Linked DNA regions of [Eubacterium] eligens ATCC 27750. The protein of the gene in region 2 interacts with the protein of the main gene of each other region in a pairwise test. Links are inferred from orthologs where the notes say so. Each region holds a gene or a part of one and is shown on either strand. Other genes may lie near its edges.

Region 1 (3,296 bases), 710 kb from region 2 along the record:
GTGTTTTATCCTCATCTTCAGTACAATATATAGATATATTTTTATACTTATATATATATTATTTTAATAAGCAAATTATATGTTGTTTTTAAATGAAATTTTTTGTATAATATGATTTTGTACTGGATTCTTTTTTACATTTTAAGAACTCCGGAACGAATAATCATAAGAATAATTAATGAGGAGATTCTATTATGAAGCTTGGTATCGTGGGTTTGCCTAATGTCGGCAAAAGTACCCTTTTTAATTCACTTACTAAGGCAGGAGCAGAGTCAGCCAACTATCCTTTCTGTACAATTGACCCTAATGTCGGTGTTGTTGCAGTTCCGGATGACAGACTTGACAAGCTTGCCGCTTTATATAATTCAGCCAAGATAACACCTGCTGTTATCGAATTCGTAGATATTGCAGGTCTTGTTAAAGGTGCATCTAAGGGTGAAGGTCTTGGAAACCAGTTCCTTGCCAACATCCGCGAGGTTGATGCTATCGTTCATGTCGTAAGATGCTTTGAGGATTCTAACATCGTTCATGTTGATGGCTCTATTGATCCTATAAGAGATATTGAAACCATTAACCTTGAACTTATATTCTCAGATATTGAAGTATTAGACAGAAGACTCGCTAAACAGAAGCGTGCTTCATATAACAATAAAGATATTGCTAAAGAATGTGACCTTCTTGAAAGACTTAAGGCATTCCTTGAGGAAGGTAATTTAGCTAAGAACTTTGAATGTCAGGATGAAGATGAAGAAGCATTTTTAAAGGAATACAACCTTCTTACAGCCAAGCCTGTAATCTTCGCAGCTAACGTATCAGAGGACGACCTTGCTAATGATGGTGCTGACAATGAATATGTTGCAAGAGTAAGAGAATACTCTAAGAAGGATAACTGTGAAGTTTTTGTTATCTGTGCGCAGATTGAACAGGAAATCTCAGAATTAGATGATGATGAGAAGAAGATGTTCCTTGAAGATCTTGGTATAAGTTCATCAGGTCTTGATAAGCTTATTGCAGCAAGCTACCGTATTCTTGGTCTTATCAGCTACTTAACAGCAGGCGAGACCGAAACCAGAGCATGGACAATCACTAAGGGAACCAAAGCTCCGCAGGCTGCCGGAAAGATTCACAGCGATTTTGAAAGAGGCTTTATTAAAGCAGAAGTTGTTTACTATCAGGATTTACTTGACTGTGGTTCATATAATGGAGCCAAAGAGAAAGGTCTTGTAAGAATGGAAGGCAAAGAATATGTCGTTAAAGATGGTGATGTAATCCTTTTCAGATTCAATGTATAATATTAATGGGCGTGTGGTTTTACCACGCGCCCATTATTTCTTTAAACTTCTTAACATTATCAGCTACATCTCCAGAAAATATTGCTGAACCTGCTACTATTACATTAGCACCTGCCTCAAGAACTGATGCAAGATTTCCAGCATTCACCCCACCATCAATCTCAATATCTGTATCAAGTCCTTTAGCATCTAATAAACTTCTTATTTCTTTTACTTTATCAAGTGATTCCGGTATAAACTTCTGTCCCCCAAATCCCGGATTAACGCTCATTACAAGAACCATATCTACCTTATCAAGATAAGGCTCAATTGCTGATACCGGTGTCGGAGGATTAAGTGTTATAGCTGCTTTTACACCACATTCCTTAATCTTTTCTAATGTAGCAACAACATCCTTACACGCTTCAACATGTACTGTAATTATATCAGCGCCTGCCTTAACAAAGTCTTCTATATATCTTATAGGCTCTTCAATCATAAGATGTACATCAAAAACCTTGTCAGTTGCACTTCTTGCTGACTTAATAACCGGCATTCCGAATGAAATACTCTTTACAAAAAGTCCATCCATAACATCTACATGAACATATTCAGCTCCTGCCTTATCAATTGTTTCAAGCTCTTCTCCTAATTTCTTGAAGTCTGCCGATAATATTGATGGTGACAAAATTTTTTTCAAATCACTCATATTTAACAACCTTTCTGTTTGCAAGTACTTCTAGTACTTCTTCTTGTTCTTTATTTCTTCAAATATATCTGTATATGACTTGTATCTGTCATAATTAATAATTCCATTTTCAACTGCCTGTTTTACCGCACATCCCGGTTCGCTTACATGCATGCATCCATTGAATCTGCACTTTCCTTCAAATGGTACAAACTCTTCAAAGTAAAATCTTAAATCTTCTTTCTCAACATCCGGAAGATTAAGTGATGTAAATCCCGGCGTATCACATATATATGTTTCCTTGCATACATTGTATATCTCGGAATGTCTTGTAGTATGCCTTCCTCGGCCTATCCTGCTTACTTCTCCTGTCTGGCTGACTTCTCCCTGCTCTTCCATGTCCGGTATAAGCAGATTGGTAAGTGTTGATTTGCCAACTCCTGAAGGGCCTGCAAGTACTGTTGTCTTTCCTTTCAGTACTTCCATTATCCTGTCAATGCCAATATTATTCTTTGCACTTATAAATATGCATTCACATCCACACCCCTCATACTTTTTCTTTAATTCATTCTTATATTCATCATCAGCCAGTTCTTCTTTATTGAAACATACAACTGTCGGAACATCCTGATAATTCATCATAAGAATGAATTTATCAAGCAGATTAAAATTAGGTTCTGGCGTCTTTACTGCAAATATAACCATTGCCTGGTCGATATTAGCAGAAGCTGGTCTTATAAGTTCGTTCTTTCTTGGAAGGATGTCCACCACATTTCCCTTGAAATTATCTTTATCAATAACCTCAATCTCCACATTATCACCAACCAGTGGTTTAATGTGTCGGTTTCTGAATATTCCTTTTGCCTTACATTCATAAATACCGCTGGCTTCTACATGTATATAGTAGAAACCAGCGATACCTTTAATTATCTTTCCCTGCATATAAATAATTATACCTGATTAATTCTGTGGCTTCTGTTCTGCATTATTGGGCTGATTATTCGAATTAGAATTATTTCCATTTGCATTATTGTTTCCATTCGAATTATTATTCGAACTGCCACCCTGATTAGTATTGTTATTCTTATCAGCTTCAGTTGTCTTTGTTGTTTGCTCCTGCTTTTTACTTACAGTAATTGTAACTGTTGTTCCCTCTGGAACTAAAGTTCCTTCAGAATAATTACAATGTATAACATTTCCTAATGTTCCAGTCGTTGTTGCAGGTAATACCTCGACATTAAGGCCATTATTCTGGAGCCACTGCCTAGCCTGACCTTCTGTCATTCCAACAAGATTAGCCATTGTTACATTCTTAATTTCTTTTCCTCGACTTACAG
Region 2 (3,257 bases):
ATCTGTAACAACATTTACCTTACCCATATTAACCATAGGCTCTATTGTAAACATCATTCCCGGAGCCATAACCATATCTGTTCCTTTTCTGGTGTTGTACCCAACCCATGGGTCTTCATGAAATTCAAGTCCGACTCCATGGCCGCCGATTTCTCTTACAACAGTATATCCATTAGCATATGCATGGTCATGTACTGCCTGTCCCATATCGCCTAAGAAGCCCCAAGGCTTAACCTGCTCAAGTCCTAATTCAACACATTCCTTAGTAACATCAACAAGCTTCTTTACCTCAGGCTTAACATCACCTATACAGAACATTCTTGATGAATCTGAAAAATATCCGTGAAGAATTGTAGAACAGTCAACATTTACAATATCACCTGACTTAAGGATAACATCCTTAGATGGAAATCCGTGGCATACCTGCTCATTAACAGATGTACACACACTGTAAGGATATCCTTCATAATTAAGTGGTGCTGGAATTCCTCCCATATCAGTGGTTACATCATATACAATCTTATCAATCTCCGCAGTGTTCATGCCCTCATGTATTTCTGCTGCAACCGCATCAAGGCACGCAACATTTATCCTGGCACTCTCTTTAATTTTCTCAATCTGTTCAGGTGTCTTGATTAACTTGTGTGATGGCACAATATGTCCAATATCCTCGAGATATCTTAACTTATCGTCAAATGCTTCATGACACGCTTTGTATTTCTTACCACTGCCACACCAGCAATGGTCGTTTCTTCCTAATTTCTTAATCATTGTTCCGCCTTCCTGTTACATATATTATAATCATACACAACTATAAGGCTTTCTTAATATTTTTTCAATATCTGTTTCAAATGATTAATCATTATTAACATTAAAAGCCCTGATTCCCGGATATACCGCACTGGCGCCAAGCTGTTCCTCAATTCTTAAAAGCTGGTTATACTTAGCAACTCTTTCTGATCTTGAAGGAGCACCTGTCTTAATCTGGCAAGTGTTAAGAGCAACAGCGAGGTCTGCAATTGTTGTATCTGCTGTCTCACCTGATCTGTGTGAGCTGATTGCTGTATATCCTGCCTTATGAGCCATCTTGATAGCTTCAAGTGTCTCTGAAACTGAACCAATCTGATTAAGCTTGATAAGAATTGCATTACCTGCTCCAAGTTCAATTCCCTTAGAGAGTCTCTCTGTATTAGTAACAAAAAGATCATCACCTACAAGCTGAACCTTATCTCCAAGTCTGTCTGTAAGCTTCTTCCAGCCTTCCCAGTCCTCTTCATCAAGACCATCTTCAATAGATATAATAGGATACTTCTCACATAATTTAGCCCAGTGCTCAATAAGCTCCTCTGCTGTATACTCTGTTCCAGCCTTAGGAAGCTTGTAATAACCCTTTCCTTTCTCACTCTTCCACTCTGAAGAAGCTGCATCCATTGCAATCCTAAAGTCCCTGCCCGGCTTATATCCAGCCTTTTCTACTGCCTGTAATATTGTCTCAATTGCTTCCTCATCCGACTTAAGTGCCGGAGCAAAACCGCCCTCATCACCTACAGAGGTTGCAAGTCCTCTTTCTTTAAGTATAGCTGCAAGTGCATGAAATACCTCTGCACACCATCTTAAGCATTCCTTAAAGCTTGGTGCACCAACAGGCATAATCATGAATTCCTGAACATCAAGTCCGCTTGATAATGCATGGCAGCCTCCATTAATAATATTCATCATTGGAACAGGAAGCCTGTTTCCTGATACTCCGCCTAAGAACCTGTAAAGAGGAATATCTAAAGATACAGATGCTGCTCTTGCTGCTGCAATAGATACCGCAAGAATAGCATTTGCACCAAGATTAGACTTATCCTTAGTTCCATCAGCTTTAATCATCGCTGCATCAACTGCATATATATCAGATGCATCTATTCCAAAGAGACAGTCATTAATAACAGTGTTTATGTTCTCTACTGCCTTAGTAACGCCCTTTCCCAAATATCTTGACTTATCCTTATCTCTTAACTCAAGCGCCTCAAATTCACCTGTAGATGCTCCTGAAGGTGCCGCGCCTCTTCCAACAGTTCCATCCGCAAGATAAACCTCTGCCTCAACTGTAGGATTGCCTCTTGAATCAAGAATTTCTCTGCCTATAACCTTTTCAATCTCTAAATATGCTGCCATATAATCCTCCTAATCAAATGCTTTGTAATCTTTTAAGTTAGTTTCTTCTAACTTTAGCAATACAATTCTAGCATTATACAACCAAATCCACAATGCAAGAAAATGGGAAGTTTTCTCATTAAAAAACTTCCCATTAACAATTATATCCAGCTATTTAGTTTGTATACACATAAATTATTTTTCCATCTTCTGTAAAAATGCTTTGGTTCTTTCATTACTTGGATTGTCAATAACATCCTCCGGCTTTCCCTGCTCAACAATAACTCCGCCATCCATGAATATTACCCTGTCTGCAACCTTTCTTGCAAATTCAATCTCATGTGTAACTATAATCATTGTCATCTTTTCATCAGCAAGCTGTCTTAAAACCTTAAGAATTCCTGCAGTAATCTCAGGGTCAAGTGCTGATGTAGGCTCGTCGAAGAAAAGCATTTCAGGATTCATTGCAAGTGCTCTTGCTATCGCAACTCGCTGCTGCTGTCCTCCTGACAACTGGCATGGATAACTGTTCTCCTTGCCATCAAGTCCAACTTTCTTTAAAAGCTCTTTGGCTTCTTTCTCTACTTCATTCTTGTCCCTTTTCTGGACACAAACAGGTGCATCAGTAACATTTTTCATGACTGTATAATGTGGAAAAAGATTAAAGTTCTGAAACACAAGTCCATATGTATTCTTGATTTCTCTTAATTCTTTCTTTCCAACATACACTGAAACTCCGTCCTTGTCCTCACATGCAGTTTCACCACCTAACTTAAGAGTTCCTGCATCCATTGTCTCAAGAAGTGTTGCACATCGAAGCAATGTTGATTTACCTGATCCGGAAGGTCCAAGAATTGCAACAACCTCCCCCTCATTAACTTCCATTGATATATCCTTAAGCACCTCAGTATCGCCGAAGGATTTCTTTAAATGTGATATTTCTAATAATTTCTTCATATTAAAATCCTCCTTAATCAAAATACTGCATACGCTTTTCTAGCTTTTCCATAACCATAGCAACAAGGAAATTGAAAATGTAATAGAACAATCCTGCTATGAATAATGGCATGATACTTGCTGTTGAAGCCGCTACCTGCTTGGCAAGTGTAAACATT

The links.
Region 1: the proteins of eno (region 2) and rpe interact in binary tests that used the Escherichia coli proteins (3 or more experiments, as listed by UniProt). The link is inferred for [Eubacterium] eligens ATCC 27750 from one-to-one orthologs.

Annotation. Positions count from the first base shown.
Region 1 is NC_012778.1:725,641-728,936, reverse strand. The notes cover bases 147-3,106. They hold rpe (ribulose-phosphate 3-epimerase), read right to left. Parts: upstream 1,981-3,106; coding sequence 1,312-1,980; downstream 147-1,311. Other genes in these bases: pknB (Stk1 family PASTA domain-containing Ser/Thr kinase), read right to left, coding at 2,920-3,106; rsgA (ribosome small subunit-dependent GTPase A), read right to left, coding at 2,011-2,901; ychF (redox-regulated ATPase YchF), read left to right, coding at 195-1,292. In the rest of the region: more of pknB, read right to left, coding at 3,107-3,296. UniProt on the Escherichia coli protein: Catalyzes the reversible epimerization of D-ribulose 5-phosphate to D-xylulose 5-phosphate.
Region 2 is NC_012778.1:1,439,054-1,442,310, forward strand. Bases 10-2,930 are described here. They hold eno (phosphopyruvate hydratase), read right to left. Parts: upstream 2,164-2,930; coding sequence 856-2,163; downstream 10-855. Other genes in these bases: EUBELI_RS06750 (methionyl aminopeptidase), read right to left, coding at 10-771; EUBELI_RS06760 (amino acid ABC transporter ATP-binding protein), read right to left, coding at 2,338-2,930. Outside these bases: more of EUBELI_RS06750, read right to left, coding at 1-9; more of EUBELI_RS06760, read right to left, coding at 2,931-3,099; EUBELI_RS14920 (amino acid ABC transporter permease), read right to left, coding at 3,113-3,257. UniProt on the Escherichia coli protein: Catalyzes the reversible conversion of 2-phosphoglycerate (2-PG) into phosphoenolpyruvate (PEP). It is essential for the degradation of carbohydrates via glycolysis.